3 regions of the Enterobacter sp. ECC-175 genome follow, and region 3 is predicted to be linked to each of the others. Evidence: predicted binding sites of a transcription regulator. Region 3 holds the regulator's gene; each other region holds the start of a gene.
The links. Region 3 encodes PurR, which represses purine synthesis genes. Its sites were predicted from a motif close to CANGCAAACGTTTGCNTG; they were not measured.

Region 1 (7,885 bases), 330 kb from region 3:
AGGCAACAGCGTTTAAGCCTTTCTATAATGAAGAAAAGCCCCAGAATGATGGGCATGTCGTAAAAACAGGGGGCAAGGGATGTTGCTAAAGAAAAATCGTGGTCATCAGCTGTCCGCGCTGAGTTTATGCCTGACGGTGATGTTTGCTCCACTGTTAAGTGCTCGGGCCGACGAGCCTGAAATGGTACCGACGGACAGCTCCGCAACCGTGGGCGCGCAGCCGACATCGCTGTCGCAGCCGCTGGAGCAATCTCCGGCGACGGCCATCATGGCCGGCATCAGGCCGCTGCCTGAAGGTATTGATACGGAATCACTTCGCCAGCAGCTCATGACAGGGCTGCCTTCCGGCTACACGCCTGCGTACATCAATCAGCTAACGCTCTTGTATGCGGCGCGCGACATGAAGCCCATGTGGGAAGATCGCGATGCGGTCAGGGCGTTTCAACAGCAGCTGGCAGAAGTGGCGATTGCGGGCTTCCAGCCGCAATTTACCACTTGGGTTGAGCTATTGACCGATTCGGCTGTGACCGGCCAGGCGCGCGACGTCGTGCTGTCCGACGCCATGATGGGTTATCTGCAGTTCGTTGCGGGCATCCCGGTCAACGGCGGTCGCTGGCTCTATAGCGATAAGCCCTACAAGCTTGCCACGCCGGCGCTGTCGGTAATTAATCAGTGGCAGCTTTCGCTCGATAACGGCGAGCTGCCGCGCTTTATTGCGAGCCTGGCACCCGCACACCCTCAATATGCCACTATGCATCAGTCCCTGCTGGACCTGGTGGCGGATTCTCGTCCGTGGCCGCAGCTGCGCGCTACCGCCACCCTGCGTCCGGGGCAGTGGAGCAGCGATGTGCCTGCATTGCGTGAAATCCTCGCGCGCTCCGGCATTTTGAACGGGGGGCCCAAAATTGCGCTTCCCGGCGACGAGCCAGAAAGCGCGGTGGTTAGCCCTTCGGCGCCGGTGAAGGAACGAAAAGGCGCCGTGAGTAATAAACCGGCGGCATACGATCGCGAGCTGGTGGCTGCGGTCAAGCAGTTCCAGGCCCTGCAGGGGCTGGGCGCTGACGGCGTCATCGGTCAGTCCACCCGCGACTGGCTCAACGTTTCGCCTGCTCAGCGGGCCGGCGTGCTGGCGCTGAACATCCAGCGTCTGCGGCTGCTGCCCGGCACCTTGTCGACCGGCATTATGGTAAATATCCCGGCGTACTCGCTGGTTTACTATCAGAACGGGAGCGAAGTCCTGGCCTCGCGCGTGATTGTCGGTCGTCCCGATCGCAAAACGCCGATGATGAGCAGCGCGTTGAATAACGTGGTGGTCAACCCGCCGTGGAACGTACCGCCGACGCTGGCGCGTAAGGATATTCTGCCTAAGCTGTGGAGTGACCCGGGATACCTTGAACGGCATAACTACACGGTGATGCGCGGCTGGAACAGCAAAGAGGCCATTGACCCTTACATGGTGGACTGGTCGACGATCACCGCATCTAACCTGCCGTTCCGCTTCCAGCAGGCACCCGGCGCGCACAACTCGCTTGGGCGTTACAAATTCAATATGCCGAGCTCGGACGCTATTTATCTTCACGATACGCCAAACCACAATCTGTTCCAGAAGGACACTCGCGCGCTCAGCTCAGGCTGCGTTCGCGTGAATAAGGCCTCAGAGCTGGCAAATATGCTGTTACAGGATGCGGGCTGGAACGACGCGCGGATTTCCGATGCGCTTAAGGAAGGAAATACGCGCTACGTGAATATTCGCCAAAATATTCCTGTTAATCTTTATTACCTGACGGCCTTCGTCGGAGAAGATGGTCGCACCCAATATCGTACAGATATTTACAATTATGATCTCACCGCGCGATCTGGCGCACAAATTTTGCCAAAAGCGGAACAATTAATCAGGTAAATGAAGTAGTTCGGGGAAAACGATTGTCGTAAGTTATGGTAAGCATTAGGCGATCTGGCTGTAAGCCGCATGTTTACTGGGGTTGGGCACCTTGACGTACAGGTTTAAGCCAGTTATGGTGCCCATCGTGCGCTATGCATACTTACGATAACTTTTGACCTGTAGACCTGATTATCATGGACAAATTTGACGCTAATCGCCGCAAACTGCTGGCGTTAGGTGGTGCTGCGCTGGGCGCTGCTGCCATCCTGCCGACGCCAGCATTTGCCACCCTCTCGACACCTCGACCGCGCATATTAACGCTAAATAACCTGCATACAGGTGAAACGCTTAAAGCGGAGTTTTTCGATGGCAGAGGCTATATTCAGGATGAATTAGCTCGACTTAACCATTTTTTCCGTGATTTCCGCGCGAATAAAGTTAAAGCCATCGACCCTGGACTTTTCGATCAGCTGTTCCGCCTACAGGGTATGCTTGGAACCCGCAGGCCCGTGCAGCTTATTTCCGGCTATCGCTCTCTTGATACCAATAACGAGCTGCGCGCCCATAGCCGTGGCGTAGCGAAAAAAAGCTACCACACGAAAGGGCAGGCGATGGACTTTCATATTGAAGGCGTTTCGTTAGCCAATATTCGCAAAGCTGCGTTATCTATGCGCGCAGGTGGTGTAGGATATTACCCCAGCAGCAACTTTGTGCATATTGATACCGGGCCGGTTCGGCACTGGTAATAACGAAACACAGGAGCAGTATGAACTATCGTATTATTCCGGTTACCGCGTTCTCCCAGAACTGTTCATTAATCTGGTGCGAGCAAACCAAACTGGCCGCGCTTGTCGATCCCGGCGGTGACGCTGAGAAAATCAAGCAGGAAGTCGCAGCAAGCGGCGTGACGCTGATGCAGATTTTGCTCACCCATGGTCATCTTGATCATGTGGGCGCTGCGGCTGAACTGGCTCAACATTACGGTATCCCCGTGATTGGCCCGGAAAAAGAAGATGAGTTCTGGCTGCAGGGACTGCCTGCCCAAAGCCGTATGTTTGGTCTGGATGAGTGTCAGCCGTTAACGCCCGATCGCTGGCTGAACGAAGGCGATCGCATAAGCGTAGGGAATGTGGCTTTACAGGTGCTGCATTGTCCTGGACATACGCCGGGCCATATCGTTTTCTTTGATGACCAGTCGCGTCTGCTGATTTCCGGCGATGTGATTTTCAAAGGCGGCGTAGGGCGCAGCGATTTCCCGCGTGGCGATCACGGTCAGCTGATTCAGTCGATTAAGCAGAAGCTGTTGCCGCTTGGCGATGACGTAACGTTTATTCCGGGTCACGGACCGCTATCAACGCTCGGATACGAGCGGCTGCATAATCCGTTCCTTCAGGATGAAATGCCAGTCTGGTAACCGAATAAAAAAAGCCTGCGCTAAGCAGGCTTTTTTATGGGCGCTGAATGATTACAGCACGGCGACGATGGCTTCGCACAGCGGCGCCATGTTGTCCGGCGTCATGCCCGCCACGTTCACGCGGCCAGAGGCCACGGCGTAAACGCCAAACTCCTCACGCAGGCGCAGAACCTGCTCTTTGGTCAGGCCGCTGAAGGAGAACATGCCGTTCTGCTTGATGATAAAGCTGAAGTCGCGGTCGGCGCCTTTCTCGGCCAGCGTGCTCACAAACAGCAGGCGCATGCGCTGGATGCGCTGGCGCATGTCGTTCAGCTCTTGTTCCCATATAGCGCGCAGGGCGTCGTTGCTCAAAATGGTCGCCACCACGGACGCACCGTGTGCCGGTGGGTTGGAGTAGTTGGCGCGGATCGCGGATTTCATCTGGCTGAACGCGCGGTCAACGGTTTGCTCATCGGCGGCAACCAGCGTGCAGGCGCCCACGCGCTCGTTGTACAGGCCAAAGTTCTTGGAGTAGGAGCTCGCGACAATCAGCTCCTGGTGAACGGCAGCGAACGCGCGTAAGCCTTCCGCATCTTCTTCCAGACCGCGGGCAAAGCCCTGATAGGCGAAGTCGAACAGCGGCAGCCAGCCTTTTTCGACGGACAGCTTCGCCAGATGCTCCCACTGCTCCAGCGTCGGATCGATACCCGTTGGGTTATGGCAGCAGCCGTGGAACAGCACTACGTCACCCGCCTGCGCGTCGTTCAGGCTTGCCAGCAGGCCGTCAAAGTCCAGGGAGTGGTTTGCCGCGTCGTAATAGGCGTACTCGCGCACTTCCAGACCCGCAGAGTTAAAGACGCTCTTGTGGTTAGGCCAGCTTGGGTTGCTTACCCAGACGCGCTTAACGGAGGTGTTTTTCGCCAGGAAATCCGCCGCCACGCGCAGCGCGCCGGTACCGCCTGGGGTTTGCGCAGTGCGAGCGCGTTTGTCGCTCACAATGGTGCTGCCTTTACCGAACAGCAGCTCCTGCGTGCAGCGACCGAATTCCGGAATACCATCAATACCGAGGTAGTTCTTGGTGGTTTCGTTTTCCAGCAGATACTGCTCTGCTTTTTTAACGCTGGTCAGAACCGGTGTTTTGCCGGTTTCATCTTTATACACACCAATACCCAGGTTGATTTTGCCAGGGCGGTCGTCGGCACGAAACAGATCGGCCAGGCCCAGAATAGGGTCGGCAGGAGCGGCGGTAATGTTCTCAAACATGACGAAGTTCCATTGTGATGACAGAAGTGAAATCCGCTATCAGGTTAACGGGAGATTTACAAAATGCCAACCGTTTGCGATGAAAAGCGTGCGGCTTTTCAAAAGTCGCTATTATTTTCTGACAGCCATAAAAAAACAGGGCCGAAGCCCTGTCTCTTATGCATATAACAGCGTGGTGTACTGATTAGAACTGGTAAACAATACCCAGAGCCACGATGTCGTCGCTGCTCATGCCCAGCTTGTTGTCGCTTTTCAGCTGGTTGATCATGTAGTCAACGTAGGTGGACATGTTTTTGTTGAAGTAGTAGGTTGCGCCAACATCGATGTAGTTGATGTAATCTTCGTCACCAATACCCTCTACGTCTTTCGCTTTGGATTTGTAGTAAGCGATGGACGGACGCAGGCCGAAGTCGAACTGGTACTGTGCAACAACGGAGAAGTCCTGAGTTTTGTTAGCGAAGCCGCGGCTGCTCAGACGTGCTGCGTTGCGCATTTCACCGTACAGCGCTGCCAGGTAGATGTTGTTCGCGTCATATTTCAGACCGGTTGCCCACTGCTCAGCTTTGTCGCCTTTACCCCATGCCAGGTTCTGCTGTGCGTTGGTACGGTCAGCAGCGCCATAAGCACCCAGTACGGAGAAGCCGTCAAACTCGTAGCTCATAGACGTTGCCCAACCGTCGCCGTTAGAGCGAACAGCGTCGTCACGTTCGTTTTTGCCCAAGTACTGAACGCCGAAGTTCAGACCATCAACCAGGCCGAAGAAGTTGTTGTTGCGGTAAGTTGCCAGGCCACCGGTACGGCCAGCGAAGAAGTCATCGCTCGCGCCAGTGTCGCCACCGAACTCAGGCAGCATATCGGTAATACCGATTACGTCGTATACCAGGCCGTAGTTACGACCGTAGTCGAAGGAGCCTGCGTCACCAAATTTCAGACCAGCATAGGCCAGACGGGTTTTGTTACCGGTCTGCGCGTCGCTGCCTTCAGAGTTGTTACCCTGGAAGTTATATTCCCACTGGCCGTAACCGGTCAGCTGGTCGTTGATCTGAGTTTCACCTTTGAAGCCCAGACGCGCGTAGGTTTTGTCGCCATCGTTGCCGGAATCATCAGAGAAGTAGTGCAGACCAACGGCTTTACCGTACAGGTCCAGTTTGTTGCCGTCTTTGTTATAGATTTCTGCAGCGTTAGCTGCACCGGCTACCAGCAGGGCAGGGATCACCGCTGCCAGAATATTGCGCTTCATCATTATTTATTACCCTCATTGGTTTTTTTATGACACTCGCCACTGCCGCCAATAAATTCTGTCAATAAATATTTCCGGAACTATTGATGAGAGTTTGGTGTCTTTATGTGTCTGACAGGCATCTTTCCATTCACCGAACCGTTTCGCTAGCCTGAAAATGCTACAAACATCAAGATTGAGTAACAAAAAGAAATAATGTGTAAGAATTTGTGTAATTTAAGGAACTTTGTGAACCACCTCAAATTTCAGAACTGAATGGTCAACAAATCAGCTCTCCTTTGGTTATCTATATGAATTGCTTATCTTTAATTTAGATAAAAGCGCGTCCTATAAACAAACCTTCAACGGGTCGTTTTTTCTTATACGCTAAATAAGACTTCTGGATGGCTGTGAAATTGATTGAAAATTGTGCTAATGCTTCAGATTTGTATTAGGCGCAATGATGGTGTGGTTTCTTTTTTGTTGACAGATATTTCGCGGAAATAAAACGTAACAGGCAGTGGTTTTTGCGGGGTTGATGTTTAATGAAGCTGACTTATCGCTGACGAAAATTGACAGTGCAGAATAAAATAATGGCCAGCATAGCTGGCCATTGAGATTGATGCTGATTAGAAGCTGGCGTTACGCGGGGTACGCGGGAACGGAATGACGTCGCGCACGTTCTGAACGCCGGTCACGTAGGCAATCAGACGCTCGAAGCCGAGGCCAAAACCGGAGTGCGGTACGGTGCCGTAGCGGCGCAGATCGCGATACCAGCTGTAGTCCGCCGGGTTGAGCCCCATCTCTTCCATACGCGCATCCAGTACGTCCAGGCGCTCTTCACGCTGGGAACCCCCGATGATTTCACCGATGCCCGGCGCCAGAACGTCCATTGCGGCAACGGTTTTACCGTCTTCGTTAAGGCGCATGTAGAAGGCCTTAATGTCTTTCGGGTAGTTTTTCACGACAACCGGCGCTTTGAAGTGCTTCTCGGCCAGGTAGCGTTCGTGTTCGGAAGAGAGGTCCACGCCCCAGTAAACCGGGTTCTCGAACTTCTCACCGCATTTTTCGAGGATTGCCACCGCGTCGGTGTAATCCACCTGGGCGAAGTCAGCGGACACGAAGCGCTCAAGGCGGGCAATCGCGTCGTTGTCCACGCGCTCGGCGAAGAATTTCATGTCGTCAGCGCGCTCTTCAAGCACCGCTTTAAACACGTATTTCAGCATGGCTTCAGCCAGCGCGGCAGCGTCGTCCAGATCGGCAAAGGCCACTTCCGGCTCCAGCATCCAGAACTCCGCCAGGTGGCGGCTGGTGTTAGAGTTTTCCGCACGGAAGGTTGGGCCGAAGGTGTAGATCTTAGACAGCGCGCAGGCGTAGGTTTCGCCGTTGAGCTGGCCGGACACCGTCAGGAAGGCCTCTTTACCAAAGAAGTCTTTGTCAAAGTCTACTTTGCCTTCCGGCGTGCGCGGCAGGTTTTCCATATCCAGCGTGGAAACGCGGAACATTTCACCGGCACCCTCGGTATCGGACGCGGTAATCAGCGGGGTAGAGACCCAGAAATAACCCTGCTCGTTAAAGAAGCGATGCAGCGCCTGCGCCAGCGTATGGCGTACGCGAGCTACGGCACCAATCAGGTTGGTGCGCGGACGCAGATGCGCCACTTCGCGCAGATACTCAATGCTGTGGCGTTTTGCCGCCATTGGGTAGGTATCCGGATCTTCAACCCAGCCGGTCACTTCGATGGCAGAAGCCTGAATTTCGAAACTCTGGCCCTGGCCCGGTGAGGCGACAACAACACCGGTCACGATAACGGAGCAGCCTGTTGTCAGGTGCAGCACGTCATCATTGTAATTGGGCAGAGAATTATTAATGACGGCCTGTACAGGATCAAAGCAGGAACCGTCATAGACGGCGAGGAAGGAGATGCCAGCTTTAGAATCTCGGCGAGTACGCACCCATCCGCGCACGGTGACTTCCTGGTCAACGGCGACACGGCCCTGGAGTACGTCGGCTACAGGCACAACGCTCATAATATTCTCTCTGTTAATAGTCGGAAAAAATAAACACTTGTCCACCCTTATGGGGGGATATCTATGTTACCTGCCATCCGCTATCAGACAAGTAAATT
Region 2 (7,885 bases), 2.2 Mb from region 3:
GGATTTGTCGCAGCTCAGCGAGCGCCAGTATGAGGTGCTTAAACGACTGGCAGCCGGCGAGTCAAACAAGGAGATTGGTCGTTCACTGAACATCAGTGCGGGAACGGTAAAAGCACATCTGGAAACCCTGTTCCGGCGGCTGGAGGTCAAAAACAGAACCCAGGCCGCAATGCTCTATACCCGCATGATGGCCTGAACCACCGTGGTTTTAAGTACAGAGATATCATCAAGACTATAAAGTAGTGAAATAAGCGTATCGTGCTGCTGCTGTGTCAATGGCTGGTTAATATTTTCACGCAGCAGCGCTTCCCATATTTGCAGATCGTTTTGGAGCATTATTTCTGCTTCCACAGGCGTAATCAGGCCACTGAATTTTTCCCACGGGCGAATAACGTGACCATATCCTATTACCCATAAGCCTTTCTCATCCTTGTATTTCTCCAGTGAAAGGCCCTGCTGCTGTTTTAATAGCTCAATGGCAGAAGAAGATATCTTAAGCGTATGATCGTTCATATTCATTTCCTCTCTAGGGCGTAAGAGTAGAGGAAATAGGCCCGGAGGCCTATAGGCCAAATGGCCATGATTCAGCTGTTTCTCAATCAATATTCTTTTTTTAATAATCCAAAGAGCCAGTCATTATGCCAGCGCCCTGCAAGGAAATAATTTTCCCGCAGCTCGCCTTCGAGACGGAATCCCACTTTTTCCAGCACGTTTCTGGAGGCAATATTGCCCACCGTCACTGTCGCCGTGAGGCGGCGAACGCCGCCTTCGGCAAACGCAAAATCGCAGAGCGCCCGCAGAGATTCATAGCCGTATCCCTTTCCCTGCGCGAACGGCGCAAAAAGAAAGCCCACCTCGGCGCAATCTTCCTCCCGGTGAATATAGCCCGTCACCCCTAGCGGCGTGCCATTTTGCGCGTCGCGCACCGTAAGGCAGAGCCAATGGGTGCTGCCGGGGCGCCACGGCTGCAGGCGAGCGTCAAACGCGTCGCGAATGTCCGCAACGGAGCGGTCCTGCGCAACATAACGCATTACCTCCGCGTTTTGTTGTAACGCCAGAAAGAAGGGCCAGTCGGCGGCCTGTAGAGGCGAGCAGCGTAAGCGCGCGGTGGTTAAAGCTGGCATGCGGTTTCTCCTGAAAGACCTGCCAATGATTATAGGGTTTGTCACTTTTTTTCAACAAAAACTCAGGTATGGTTTAACGTCGTATTAATAAAAAGAAAAACGGCCAGGACCTGGCTCATTTTGGTGCCTTCGTTGCCTCTCAAGGAAAACAATGACTCTGAGTTCATCACACCGCATCCGCGAACAGTTTGAACACTGCCTGACGGTTATTCGCCACGCGTCAGTAGAGATCCTTCTCCTGCTCAACGTGCATGTTGCCGAAGGTAAAGATCCGCGCTGGTTCCTGGAGCAGCTGGATAACGCCCGCTTAGGGCTGGGCGGCTGGGGTGCGGTGGCAAAGCAGCTCAACCTCAACGACGCGGAGATGTCGGCATTTACGCTGCAGCTTCGCCTCCTGCAGCAGCGCGTTCCCCAGTATGAGAGCGGTCAGGACGTGAGCGAGAACCAGCTTATCGCGGCAATGCGTTTTGTCACCTCGCTGGAGCATCTGCGCCTTCAGCAGCCCCTTCTGACCTACAGCACCGAGCTGGCCCCCGGAGACGAAATTCAGCAGCAGCAGGCGCGCAAGCAGGTACGGGCGATTGAGCTGATGATTAAGGGCCTGATACAGCAGGCGTGGCCCGATCCGGTGCGGCTGAATAACCACCTCAAAACGCTGTTTAACGCCGACCGCGTGCGCCGCTGGCTTAAGCTTGGTGAGATCAACGATATCCTGAGCGGCATGATGTTCAGCGAGCTGGCGCAAATGGTGGTCGATAAAAAAGAGTACAGCCGTTACTACGCCTCGCTGTTCAGCGACCCGATGATGCTGACGCTGCTGGTCGACCCGCGCAAAACGCTGCAAACCTTTCTGGACGACATCCGCCAAATCCGCAACGGCATCACCGTTCAGCAGCCGCTAAGTTCGGCGCAAATTCAGCTGCTGGACACCTATTACTCGCAAATTACCCGGCCCGTGCAGCGCGCATTTGAAGAGGGACGGACGCGCATCAACCCGGCGGGGCTGATGGCCGTCGACGCCAGCGAGCTGCACGCGTTCTGGGAGCACGCGCAGAAAAGGGATCGCGTCACCGGAAGCGATCTGTTTGAGGTGCGCGACACCATTGAAAAGCCGACGCAGCGCGCGCCGCGCACGCCGGAACAGCGCGAGCAGCTGATCTCCGGGGCGCTGTGGGGGGCCGTCGGCGTGATGGTTATCGCCATCGTGGTCGGCGGGTTCATCGTCGTCACCAGCGGTAAGCCGCAGCAGGCCGTGGCGAGCGCGGCAGAACCCGCGCAAGCGCCGCAGGAGATGCGGGAAACGCCCTCCTCACGCGAAACGCTGACCCGCCAGGGCGTGACCTGGGACGAAAACAATTTCCGCTCGGCCATTAACCGCAACGATACGCGCGTCGCGCTGCTCTTCCTGCAGGGTGGAATGGACTGGAAGGTGTCGTGGACGGAAGAGGCTATGGCAGCGGGCCATGACGACGTGCTGGAGCTGATGCTGCGCTACCGGCAGCAGATGGTGGAAAAGAAGCCGTGCCGCCGCTTTATCAATACGCTTAGCCACGCCATGGCAAACGGCGAATCGCTGACGTCGGTCCGCAAACAGTACCTGAAGGCATTTTGCACCGTTCCCGCCGTCGTGAAGCGCCAGCAGCACGACGCGGAGATGGCGAAACGTCGCGCGCTGGCGCAGCCGGACGCGACGACTAAAAAATGGCAGGCAATACAGAGCGCGATTTACGACGTGATTCGCTAGCCCGCCGGGCTCGGCGCTACTGCCCCTTGCGAATCAAATACCGGTACGGCAGCGCGTCGGTCGCCTGGGCCACCAGCTCGTGCTCCATAAAGGTACAAAAGCCGGGAATATCGCGGGTAGTGGCCGGGTCGTCGGCAACGATCAGCAGCGTTTCGCCTGCCTGCATATTGCGTACAGTTTTGCGCACCATCATGACCGGCTCCGGGCAGCGGAGGCCCTGAGCGTCAAGGGTATGATCTGGAGTGGAGAATACGTCGGTCATTTTCTTCTCGTTGGTGTAAAAACGGCTGTAGTTTACGCCCCGCGACTCTCAATGCAAACAGGTTAACGATTGCGTGAAAATCAACCATTGCAAATGACCGTCAAAGCAGTATCATGCGGCGGCTTTATTGGGTTCCCTCACCCCAAATTTTAATCAAAAAGGTACAATATGAGCTCCTTTACACACCCTCAACGCGTCAAGGCGTTGTTCTGGCTTTCGCTTTTTCATCTGCTGGTGATCACCTCCAGCAACTATCTGGTGCAGTTGCCGATCTCCATTTTTGGTTTTCACACCACCTGGGGCGCATTTAGCTTTCCGTTTATTTTCCTCGCCACCGATTTAACCGTGCGGATTTTTGGCGCACCGCTGGCACGCCGTATTATTTTCGCGGTGATGATGCCCGCGCTGTTCGTCTCGTACGTGATTTCATCGCTGTTTTACATGGGCAGCTGGCAAGGTTTGGAAGCACTTACTAACTTCAACCTGTTCGTGGCGCGCATCGCGGCGGCAAGCTTTATGGCCTACGCCCTGGGGCAGATCCTCGACGTTCACGTCTTTAACCGCCTGCGGCAAAACCACCGCTGGTGGATGGCGCCGACCGCCTCGACGCTGTTTGGCAACGTGAGCGATACGCTGGCGTTTTTCTTCATCGCCTTCTGGCGCAGCCCGGACGCGTTTATGGCCGAGCACTGGATGGAAATCGCGCTGGTGGACTACTGCTTCAAGGTGCTTATCAGCATCGTGTTCTTCCTGCCGATGTACGGGGTACTATTGAATATGCTGATGAAAAGGCTGGCAGATAAATCTGAAATCACCGCATTGCAGGCAGGTTAAGGGTTCGCTTTATCAGTTGTGATAAGATGGATGAATGAGCCGCTATGGCCGTTTATCGAAAGGAAGAAGTCAATGCGCAATCTGGTTAAATATGTCGGGATTGGCCTGCTGGTTGTTGGCCTTGCAGCCTGTGATAACAGCGACACCAAAACGCCTGCTCAGGGCGCGTCCGCTGAAAGCAATGCCACGGGGCAGCCGGTCAGCCTGATGGATGGCAAACTCAGTTTCTCTCTGCCGGCGGATATGACCGATCAGAGCGGCAAGCTGGGCACCCAGGCGAACAACATGCACGTCTATTCTGACGCTACCGGGCAGAAAGCGGTGATTGTGATCGTCGGCGACGACACCAGCGAAGATCTGGGCGTGCTCGCTAAGCGTCTGGAAGAGCAGCAGCGCGGCCGTGACCCGCAGCTGCAGGTTGTCACCAATAAATCCATCGAGCTGAAAGGCCACACGCTGCAGCAGCTCGACAGCATTATCTCGGCGAAAGGCCAGACGGCCTACTCTTCCGTGGTGCTCGGCAAGATTGATAATAAGCTGCTGACCCTGCAGATTACCCTGCCAGCGGACGATCAGCAGAAAGCGCAAACCGCCGCGGAAAACATCATTAACACCATCGCGATTCAGTAATTTTCACGATGATGACGTGGCCTCCCGGGCGTGCTCGGGGGGCCATTTTTTTAGCCGCCACGCCAGCAGAAGCGCCACCGCCACCAGGCCCGCCGCGGCAAGATAAATCACCGGCACGCCCGCCCAGGCCATCACCAGCCCCGCCAGCGGCCCGGTGATCCCCAGCGACATATCCATAAACACCGTATAGGTTGCCAGCGCCGCGCCCTGATTTTGCGGCGGCACCGCCTTCACCGCCACAACGCCCAGCGCCGGGAACACCAGCGAGAACCCCGCCCCCGCCAGGAAAACGCCGACTTTCGCCATCCACGGTGCGGTGGCGACGCCGGTCAGGAGCAGGCCAACAATCTCCACGGCGAAGCAGATCATCGCCACGTTCAGGCCGCCCAGGCGGTTTATCCCGTTCGGGAAAAGTAAGCGAGCACCCACAAACGCGCAGCTAAAGAGCGTTAACGCAAAGGCCGCGCCGTCCCAGCCTTTGGCATCGTAAAACAGCGTGATAAACGTTGCGATGGTGCCAAAGCCGGCGGAAGCCAGCGCCAGCGCCATCCCGTACAGCCAGACGCGCCCCAGCACGGCGCGAAACGGCAGCGGCTTGCCCTTGCTGGCCTTGACCTTCGGGCGCGGCAGCGCGAAGGCAATCGCCAGCAGCGCGATGACCATAATCGTGACGGCTAGCCCGTAAAGGCCGCCGTAGGCATAACACACCACGCCGAGCGGCGCGCCGATGGCCATCGCGCCGTAGGTCACAATGCCGTTCCACGAGATCACCCTGCCGATGTGGGGCGCCCCCACAACGCCGACGCCCCACAGCGTGGATCCTGTTCCCGCCAGGCTCTGGCCGATGCCTAAAATCACGCGGCCCAGGCACAGCAGCGCCAGGCTCAACAGCGGCCAGTGGCTGGTGGAGGCGGCCAGCAGGTAGCTCAGCCCGCTCAGGAAGCAGCCGCACAGTCCTATCACGACAACGCTTTTCGGCCCGAACCGATCCGCATAGCGCCCCGCATGCGGGCGGCTCAGGAGCGTGGCAAAATACTGCAGGCTAATTACCAGCCCGGCCCAGAAGGCGTTAAAGCCCATTACGTCGTGAACATACCCCGGCAGCACGGCCAGCGGCAGGCCGATCGTCAGGTAGCTGGCGAAGTTGAAGATAACAACGGAGACAATGCGCAGATTGAGGCGAAATCCGCTCAGCGCCGGTTCGGCGGCAGGTTCGGGCATGACGTTTCTCTGATTTTTGCAACGGTGTTTCACTATTACCACGATGCCCGGTGAAAATCAGCCTCGACTTTCAGATAAGCGCCCCAGACGAAGCGAATCCCGCACACTACACTTAACGAGCCCACGAAAAAGGAAAACCTATGACACCTACCCAGCCCGATAAAGCGGGTTTGCACATTTTATTGAAGCTTGCCTGCCTGGTGGTGATCCTTGCAGGGATTCACTCAGCGGCCGATATTATTGTTCAACTTCTGCTGGCCCTCTTCTTTGCCATTGTTCTTAATCCGCTGGTGACGTGGTTCTTGCGTCGCGGCGTGAGCCGCCCGGTGGCTATCACCATCGTGGTCATCGTCATGCTCATCGTGCTGACGGCCCTGTTCGGCGTGCTGGCGGCGTCGCTCAGCGAATTCTCCACCATGCTGCCGCAGTACAACAAAGCGCTGACCCGCAAGCTGGTTGACCTGCAGGAGATGATACCGTTCCTCAATCTGCATATCTCCCCGGAGCGCATGCTGCGCAGGATGGACTCGGAAAAGCTGATGACCTACGCCACCACCCTGATGACCGGGCTTTCCGGCGCGATGGCAAGCATCCTGCTGCTGGTGATGACGGTGGTGTTTATGCTCTTTGAGGTCCGCCACGTTCCCTACAAGCTGCGCTTTGCGCTCAATAACCCGCAGATCCACATTGCCGGCCTGCACCGCGCGCTGAAAGGCGTAACCAAATATCTGGCGCTAAAAACGCTGCTCAGCCTCTGGACGGGCGTGCTCGTCTGGCTGGGGCTTGAGCTGATGGACATTCAGTTTGCCCTGATGTGGGGCGTACTGGCGTTTCTGCTGAACTACGTTCCCAATATCGGGGCGGTGCTTTCCGCCGTGCCGCCCATGATCCAGGCCTTTTTGTTCAATGGTTTTTATGAATGCATGCTCATCGGGGCGCTGTTCCTCGTCGTGCATATGGTGCTGGGAAATATTCTTGAACCACGGATGATGGGCCACCGCCTGGGGATGTCGACGCTGGTGGTCTTTTTATCCTTACTGGTGTGGGGATGGCTGCTGGGTCCGGTGGGTATGCTGCTCTCGGTGCCGTTGACCAGCGTATGTAAAATCTGGATGGAGACCACCAAGGGCGGGAGCAAGCTGGCGATACTCCTCGGACCAGGGCGTCCCAAGAGCCGATTACCGGGCTAAACCCGGAATGCGGTTAGCCATTCGCGCTGCCAATGGATTATAGTAATGGTTTCGCCGCGTGACTGTGCGGTTCTTACTGCATTAACTGAAGGCCAGACGTTATATGTACCAGGTTTTTCTGGGAAAAATCTCCACGCTAAGCAACGATAATTGGGCTGAAGCGCTGGCCAGACATGCACCGCAAGACGCACGGCGCGCCCGCTGGCTGGCCGGACGAGGGCTACTTTCGCGCCTGTTCGATCCTCAGCCGCTGCCGGAAATTGTCTACAGCGAGCAGGGGAAACCGGGCTTTGCGAACGGTTTTCCGCTGTGGTTTAGCGTTAGCCACTGCGAGGACGATATCGCGCTGATCGTCAGCGATGAAGGTGAAGTGGGTTGTTCGCTGGAGCATATTCGTGCGCAGGATAACTGGCGCACGCTTGCCAACGCGGTCTTCAGCAATGCCGAACACGATGAGCTGGAGCAGGAAGCAGCCGAGCGCCAGCTGGCCGCGTTCTGGCGCATCTGGACGCGCAAAGGGGCCATCATCAAGCAGCGTGACGGCCACCCCTGGCAGATGGTCAGCATCGATAGCGCCGCCGGGTTACACTCGGTCAGCCACTGCCAGATTGACGCCCTGAGCCTTGCCGTCTGTACCGCTACGCCCTTCGCGCTTACGACGACGCTGATCCGCTCGGTCGACGGCGCGCTGGCCGGAAAATAGTCAGCACGCCCAGAATAATACATCCAACGCCCGCCAGCCCGCGCCAGGAGAAGTGCTCTTCCCAGCCTGGCAGCGCGATCGCCGCGGCCCAGACCAGGATATAGCTCAGGCTCAGCAGGGCGTAAGCTTTGCTAAGCGCCATCCGCTGCAGCGCCAGATACCAGCAGCCCATCGACG
Region 3 (7,885 bases):
GGCGGGCATTTGATGTCCGGCCATATTATGACTACCGCTGAGGTAGCGAAGATTGTGACCTCAGAAAATAACCGCCAAATCTGGTTTAAAGTGCAGGACCCGGCGCTCATGAAATACATCCTGTATAAAGGATTTATTGGCATTGATGGGATTAGCCTGACGGTCGGTGAAGTGACGCCAACGCGTTTTTGCGTACATCTGATCCCCGAAACGCTGCAGCGCACGACGCTGGGCGCGAAAAAACTGGGCCATCGGGTAAATATTGAAATCGATCCGCAAACCCAGGCGGTGGTTGATACCGTTGAGCGCGTGCTGGCCGCAAAAGAGGCGGCGATAATAAAAGCGGCAGAAGACGAATAAAAATAACCCCGGCGAGCCGGGGTTATTTTTTTATCGCGCGACGCGAAGCCCGTTCTCAATTCCGCGGCTAAACACCACCTGCCAGAGCTGAATATCGCGCGCGCGGAAAGCACCCGCGCAGGCGTTCAGATAATAGGTGAACATCCGTTTAAAGCGTTCGGAATAGTTGTCGGCAATGTCCGGCCACGCGGCCAGGAAGCGTGCGTACCAGGCCATCAGCGTGGTGTCATAATCCGCACCGAAATTATGCCAGTCTTCGACAATGAAATGCGGCTCGCTGGCGTTCGCAATATGGCGGACCGACGGCAAACAGCCGTTCGGGAATATGTACTTATTGATCCACGGATCGACGTTATTGTCGGTCCGCTTTGAGCCGATGGTGTGGAGCAGGAAGATGCCGTCCGGCTTGAGGTTACGGTCGGCAACGGTGAAATAGGTATCATAATTTTTCGGCCCTACATGCTCGAACATCCCGACGGAAACAATGCGATCGAACTGCTCGTTAAGGTCGCGATAGTCCTGAAGGCGAATATCCACGTCCAGATCCTGGCACCGTTCCTGCGCCATTTTCCGCTGTTCAGCAGAGATGGTCACGCCTACAACGCTCACGCCATAGTGTTTCGCCATAAACCAGGCAAGCCCGCCCCAGCCGCAGCCGATATCCAGCACGCGCATGCCGGGCTGGAGCTGCAGTTTTTCGCTGATCAAACGGAGCTTATCCTGTTGGGCCTCTTCCAGGGTGGTGGCCTTTTTCCAGTAGCCGCAGGAGTATTGCATCAGCGGGTCCAGCATGCGGCTAAACAGATCGTTGCCGAGATCGTAATGCTCTTTGCCAACGATCCACGCGCGCTTCTTGCTTTGCAGGTTGAACAAGCGCGCAGATGCGATGCGCAGCGTGTCTTTGAGATGATGCGGAAGCTGTTTTTCCAGCCCCGCGCGCAGCACGCTGGTGAAGAACACGTCCAGGCGCTCGCACTCCCACCAGCCGTCCATATAGCTTTCGCCCAGGCCAAGAGACCCTTCCTGCAGCACGCGTTTAAAAAAATCGGGATGTTTGACCTGTGGGTCCGCAGGAGACGGTCCGTTAATCGTAATGCCGGCTCGACCCAACAGTTCACTGACGATCCGGGACCAGTTATCGTCCGGAACGCTGACTTCTTCTATACACGATGAACTCATAGCTTCTCCATCACCTTGCTGTGATCAGAACCTTCAAACAGCGTAGACGCTTTTTATGGTTTGTGAGAAATCTCACGGTTAATCCCGCGAGGCTAGTATCCGACGTAGAACAGAGGAAGGGAGATAGCCCTTGCCGAAAAGCCTTCCATGGTAAAACGGGAGCACTCCGGCTCCCGTTAACGCTTAATATTTATCGTGTTTATTGAACCAAATTTAGTATAGGCCTCAAAAATGGCTGATTCAATATAAAATTCTTAGCAACCTAATCACTGATGCTTAACATAATTACGGCCGCGACTAGGCATGCGAACGCTCAGCTTCGCTGCGCTCATCCTGAACGGTTTGCGCTGAAGATTGCATCCGGTAGCCCACGCCAGCCAGAAGAACCGTTGCCAGCATCACGCTGGTGGTGGTCAGCAGCGGCGTAGCAATCAGCGCGGAGACCACGAGGCTTGCCAGGAAGCACAGGCCCAGCTGCAGGGTGTTTTGCAATGCGGCTGCGCGACCCGTAGCATGAGGGAACGGGCGCAATGCCTGGGCCACCACGATAGGGTAAATGGCGCCGTTAGCGACCGCCATAACGCAGAACGGAATCAAAATTTCTGCCAGCCCCGCCCCGGGGATAAAGCCTACTGCCCAGGTTCCAACGACGCTAAGGGCGTACAGCACCAGCAGCCACGGCAGCATCTGCTGGCCTTCCCATTTTTGCAGCGCGGCGCGACAGCCGTAGCCGCCGACCAGGAAAGCGATGGTCTGTGGGACATAGCTTAGGCCAATCGCCGCTGGGCTATAGCCCATATCGTGCAGAATAAACGGCGAGCCGGTCAGCCAGGCAAAGAAGCTTGCGGAGCAGGCGGCGTAGATCAGTACGTTGCCGCGGTAAGCTTTGGCCTTCAGCAGGGAGATGAAGGTGATCGGCTTCGCGTCAGCGTGCTCTATTTTTTTATGCGCGGGCTTAAGCGCGAAGGCGGGCAGCATCAGTACCAGCGTAATCGCAAACAGCGTGGCAAAAATCGCCTGCCAGTCAAAATGCGCCAGGATCCAGCTGCCCAGCAGCGGGGCCAGGGCAGGCGAAAGGCCAACCAGCGGCATGATGGTGGCAAAAATTCGGTTCGTGCGCGACGCTGGATAGTAATCGGTCACCAGCGCCTGCCAGGTCACCGCCGCGGCGCAAACGCCCACCGCCTGAATGAAGCGAAGCACCAGCAGCCAGGCGGCATCGCGCACCCACAGCATGCCCAAACAGCCGACGGCGAAAATGGCCAGGCCGAGCAGCAGAACCGGCTTGCGGCCAAAGCGGTCGGAGAGGGGCCCCCACAGCAGCTGTGCGAAGGCAAAGCCTGCCAGGAACAGGCTCAGGCTCGCGCTGATGGCGGCAGCAGGCGTTTGCAGATCTTCCTGCATGGCGGCAAACGCGGGCAAATACATGTCGGTCGCTAAAAAGCCCAGCACGCTCAGGCCGCCGAGCCAGACTAAAAATCCTTTCCTGGGTTGCACTCTTTTTTCTCCTCAAGGAGGCAGGTATACGGTGGCGAAGAGTGTAGGGAGTGCAAAGCAGCTTGTGAAACGCTAATATTTGGCTGTTGCAATCAAAAATTTTGCAGGCAGAAAATGTGGTCAGATTATTCTCTTGAAGTGATTGATGCCGTTGCGCGCAACGGCAGCTTTAGCGGTGCCGCACAGGAGCTGCATCGCGTCCCCTCGGCGATAAGCTATACGGTTCGGCAGCTGGAGGAGTGGCTCGCCGTTCCGCTCTTTGAGCGACGGCATCGGGATGTGGAACTGACGCCAGCTGGGGCGTGGTTTTTGAAAGAAGGGCGTTCTGTTATCAAAAAAATGCAGATCACCCGCGAACAGTGCCAGCAGATTGCCAACGGCTGGCGCGGGCATCTCTCCATCGCCGTAGATAACATCGTCAGGCCGGAGCGCACGCGGCAGATGATCGTCGATTTCTACCGTCACTTCTCGGACGTCGAGCTTAGGGTATCGCAGGAGGTGTTCAACGGCGTATGGGACGCGCTGGCGGACGGCAGGGTAGAGATGGCTATCGGCGCGACCCAGGCAATCCCCGTGGGCGGGCGCTACGCCTTTCGGGACATGGGCATGCTGAGCTGGATCTGCGTGGTCGCGCGCCATCATCCGCTGGCGGCGATGGAAGGACCGCTGAGCGATGACGCGTTGCGCAACTGGCCGTCGCTGGTGCTGGAAGATACGTCGCGATCGCTGCCCAAGCGTATTACCTGGCTGCTGGACAACCAGCGGCGCGTGGTGGCGCCCGACTGGGACTCTTCAGCAACCTGCCTGAGCGCGGGGCTGTGCGTGGGCATGGTGCCCGTCCACTTTGCGCGTCCGCGAATTGACGCCGGAGAGTGGGTTGCCCTGGCGCTGGAAAATCCCTTTCCTGACGCGGCGTGCTGCCTGACCTGGCAGCAAAATGACGTCTCGCCCGCCATGGCCTGGCTGCTGGAGTATCTGGGAGATAGCGAAACGCTGAACAGGGAGTGGCTGAGGGAGCCAGCGTAGCTGGCCCCGAAGAGAATTAACGGCGGTAGTCGCGGAAAGGACCGTCCGCAACGGAGCGGCGCTCAATCAGGCGAGGGTGAACCTCAATGGACTGCGACTCTTCGCGCTTGCTGACGATCCTGTCCATCAGCATGTTAAACGCCGTTTCGCCCAGCGAGTCTTTCGGCTGGTGAATGGTCGTCAGCGCCGGGGTGAAGAAGCGCGCGTTGCGCACGTTGTCATACCCGATCACCGAAATGTCCTGCGGCACGCGCAGGCCGAGCTCGTCTGCCGCACAGAGCGCGCCCATCGCCATGATGTCGCCGCCGCAGAAGACGGCGGTAGGACGGTGCTGCTGGGAGACGATCTGCTGCATCGCGCGGTAGCCGGATTCCGGCTCAAAGTCGCCCTGAACTATCCAGTTTTCCGGCACGTTAATCAGCGCTTCTTCCATGGCTTTCATGAACCCGGCCAGGCGTCCCGCGCCGGTGTTGCGCTCCAGCGGGCCCGGGATGACGCCGATATCGCGGTGGCCGCGCTCGATCAAATAGCGCCCTGCCATATAGCCGCCTTCAAAGGCGTTATCGATAACCGAGTCGGTGAAATCGGCACGCGCTTCGCCCCAGTCCATGACCACCATCGGAATATGGCGATACTCTTCCAGCATGGAGAGAACGGACTCCGGGTACTCGGAGCACATGACCAGCAGGCCATCTACGCGCTTTTGCGCCATCATCGACAGATAGGCGCGCTGTTTTTCAATGTTGTTCCACGCGTTGCCCAGAATCAGGGTATAGCCTTTCTGGAAGCAGTTTTTCTCAACGGCTTCAATAATTTCGGCAAAGTAGGCCGCTTCGCTGCTGGTCGCCAACAGGCCGATAGACTTGGTGTGATTAACCTTCAGGCTGCGCGCAACCGCACTCGGTGAGTAGTGCAGTTCTTTGATCGCGGCCCAGACGGCGTTGCGCGTCTCTTCCGCCACGAAGCGGGTTTTGTTAATAACATGTGATACGGTTGTAGTGGAAACGTTTGCGCGTTTTGCTACGTCTTTAATTGTTGCCATTAAATGTCACTCCAGACCCTATCCTAATATCCTGAAAAATGGGGAGGTAAACGTTTGCCTTCTCTCACCCTTATTACGCAATGTTGAATTGCGACACGCCGGGAAAACGACACAGGACGTCAGGAGGGGGTCAATGGCCGGTACGCTAATAAATTTAGCGTGGAATTTTGTCCTATCTTGAGGAAAAGGGGAAGAGCAAAAGTGGTTATCGTTATAAATCCGGGAAGATTTTTGACGCAAACTGTGCAAAAATGAGCAAGCTCACTTTCCGTGTGGGGATTAAAAGGAGAAAAATTGATGAGTTCCGATCTTAAGTTTTCGCTGATGACCACCGTTATTGTGCTGGCGCTGATTGTTGCCGGCGGGCTGACGGCTGCACTGCACTGATTTTGACGGGGGGAGAGTCCTCTCCCTCCTGCTCGTCTCTAGATTGTTACTTCTGTGGCAAAAATCTTTTGCTAAATTGTTAACTTCTCATTTTTTGTGATTGATGTCATGCTTTTGACTTCTTTGTTCTGTGTCGTGCTATGACGCGGCATTCGGAGTAAGCGCATGAAAATCAATTTTCCCCTGCTGGCCCTCGCCATTGGCGCGTTTGGGATCGGCACCACTGAATTCTCCCCGATGGGGCTCTTACCCGTTATCGCCCGGGGCGTGGACGTCTCGATCCCGGCGGCGGGGATGCTGATTAGCGCCTACGCGATCGGCGTGATGGTCGGGGCTCCGCTGATGACGCTGCTGCTTTCCCATCGCGGGCGCCGCAACGCGCTGATTTTCCTGATGGCTATCTTCACTCTCGGCAACGTGCTGTCGGCGATTGCACCCGATTACACCACGCTGATGCTGTCGCGTATTCTGACGAGCCTTAACCACGGCGCGTTCTTCGGCCTGGGCTCCGTTGTAGCCGCAAGCGTTGTGCCTAAGCACAAGCAGGCCAGCGCGGTCGCCACCATGTTTATGGGGCTGACGATTGCGAACATTGGCGGCGTACCGGCTGCGACATGGCTCGGTGAGGCGATTGGCTGGCGGATGTCCTTCTTAGCGACGGCCGGACTGGGCGTGGTCGCCATGGTGGCGCTGTTCTTCTCGCTGCCGAAGGGCGGTGCGGGCGAGCGGCCAGAGGTGCGCAAAGAGCTGTCGGTACTAGCGCGCCCGCAGGTGCTTTCCGCGCTGCTCACCACGGTGCTGGGCGCGGGCGCCATGTTCACGCTTTACACCTATATTGCCCCCGTCCTGCACGATATCACCCGTGCGACGCCGGCGTTTGTCACGGCTATGCTGGTGCTGATCGGCGTGGGCTTTTCCATCGGCAACTATCTCGGCGGCAGGCTTGCCGACCGTTCGGTCAGCGGAACCCTGAAGGGTTTTTTAACTCTGCTGATTGCCATCATGGTGGCCATACCGTGGCTTGCGCAAAGCCAGGCGGGTGCCGCCGTGGCAATGGTCGTTTGGGGAGCCGCGACCTTTGCGGTCGTTCCGCCGCTGCAGATGCGCGTGATGCGCGTTGCGCACGAGGCGCCGGGGCTGTCGTCTTCGGTGAATATCGGGGCGTTTAACCTGGGGAATGCGCTAGGTGCCGCAGCGGGAGGGGCGGTGATTTCAGGTGGTCTGGGATACGGCTTTGTGCCGGTGATGGGCGCTATCATCGCGGCCCTGGGGCTGCTGCTGGTGCTGATGTCCGGTCGTAAACAGCCGGAAACGGCCTGCGCCGTAGATTAAATAAAAACGCAGAAGGGCGGTCCCTTCTGCGTGTGACTTATGCGGCGAAGTTCTTCGCGACAAATTCCCAGTTTACCAGCGCCCAGAAGTGCTCCAGGTAGTTCGGACGGGCGTTACGGTAATCGATATAGTACGCGTGCTCCCACACGTCCACGGTCATCAGCGGCGCTGCGCTGGTGGTCAGCGGCGTACCGGCGTTCGAAGTCGATACGATAGCCAGCTTGCCATCCGCCTCTTTTACCAGCCAGGTCCATCCGGAACCGAAGTTTTTCACTGCGGCATCGGTAAACTTCGCTTTGAACTCTGCGAAGCTGCCAAATGACGCATTGATAGCGCTCGCCAGCTCGCCGGTCGGTTCTCCGCCTGCGTTCGGTGCCAGGCAGTGCCAGTAGAAGGTGTGGTTCCATACCTGCGCGGCGTTATTGAAAATACCGCCTTCTGAGCTGCGCACGATCTCTTCCAGCGTTTTGCCTTCAAAGTCGGTGCCCTTAATCAGGTTATTCAGGTTGGTGACGTAGGTCTGGTGGTGTTTGCCGTAGTGGTATTCCAGGGTCTCCGCGGAAATGTGCGGGGCCAGGGCGTCTTTTGCATATGGTAGTGCAGGTAATTCGAACGACATTGCTACTCTCCTTATTGTATTTACGTTGCCAATAGCCTTACAGACAACAGGGATAGAGTAGCAAATTGAAAGGGTATGCAAAAGAGGAACTTACCCTGCCGCCGGAGCGGCAGGGCAGGGTTTAGCGGATCGTTTTCGGCGTCATAACGCGGCGTGCGCCGACGTAGTGGCGGACCCAATACTCTTCGCTAAGCGAGGTAATCTGAATGTCGCGCCCGCTGCGCGGTGACTGAATAAACTTACCGTTGCCGACGTAGACGCCAACGTGGTCAGCCGTGCCGCGTCCCTGGGTGCGGAAGAAGACCAGATCGCCGTTTTCCAGTTCGCCGCGGTTAACCGGAGATGCGTCGCGCAGGTGGTACATTTCATTCGCCGTGCGCGGAATGCGGAACTTCACCAAATCTTTATAGGCATAATAGACCAGGCCGCTGCAGTCAAAGCCG

Region 1: V1599_RS10265 (amino acid aminotransferase) is a predicted target of PurR. The motif match lies at 4,602-4,619, and genes of this name have one in related genera.
Region 2: tusA (sulfurtransferase TusA) is a predicted target of PurR. The motif match lies at 3,189-3,206, and genes of this name have one in related genera.

The regions. Positions count from the first base shown of each region.
Region 1 is NZ_CP143776.1:2,184,304-2,192,188, forward strand. Features, by position in the region: gene ldtD (L,D-transpeptidase) at 80-1,900, shown strand; gene V1599_RS10255 (YcbK family protein) at 2,077-2,628, shown strand; gene V1599_RS10260 (MBL fold metallo-hydrolase) at 2,649-3,296, shown strand; gene V1599_RS10265 (amino acid aminotransferase) at 3,348-4,538, opposite strand; gene ompF (porin OmpF) at 4,723-5,781, opposite strand; gene asnS (asparagine--tRNA ligase) at 6,387-7,787, opposite strand.
Region 2 is NZ_CP143776.1:304,072-311,956, forward strand. Features, by position in the region: gene V1599_RS01535 (response regulator transcription factor) at 1-196, shown strand, start outside; gene V1599_RS01540 (lysozyme) at 175-513, opposite strand; gene V1599_RS01545 (GNAT family N-acetyltransferase) at 600-1,124, opposite strand; gene V1599_RS01550 (STY4199 family HEPN domain-containing protein) at 1,276-2,868, shown strand; gene tusA (sulfurtransferase TusA) at 2,885-3,130, opposite strand; gene V1599_RS01560 (7-cyano-7-deazaguanine/7-aminomethyl-7-deazaguanine transporter) at 3,299-3,964, shown strand; gene V1599_RS01565 (DcrB family lipoprotein) at 4,037-4,594, shown strand; gene V1599_RS01570 (MFS transporter) at 4,598-5,815, opposite strand; gene V1599_RS01575 (AI-2E family transporter) at 5,956-7,005, shown strand; gene acpT (4'-phosphopantetheinyl transferase AcpT) at 7,109-7,708, shown strand; gene arnF (4-amino-4-deoxy-L-arabinose-phosphoundecaprenol flippase subunit ArnF) at 7,659-7,885, opposite strand, start outside.
Region 3 is NZ_CP143776.1:2,513,519-2,521,403, forward strand. Features, by position in the region: gene V1599_RS11915 (riboflavin synthase subunit alpha) at 1-360, shown strand, start outside; gene cfa (cyclopropane fatty acyl phospholipid synthase) at 391-1,539, opposite strand; gene punC (purine nucleoside transporter PunC) at 1,837-3,036, opposite strand; gene punR (DNA-binding transcriptional activator PunR) at 3,151-4,062, shown strand; gene purR (HTH-type transcriptional repressor PurR) at 4,079-5,104, opposite strand; gene V1599_RS11940 (YnhF family membrane protein) at 5,402-5,491, shown strand; gene V1599_RS11945 (MFS transporter) at 5,657-6,823, shown strand; gene sodB (superoxide dismutase [Fe]) at 6,861-7,442, opposite strand; gene V1599_RS11955 (C40 family peptidase) at 7,564-7,885, opposite strand, start outside.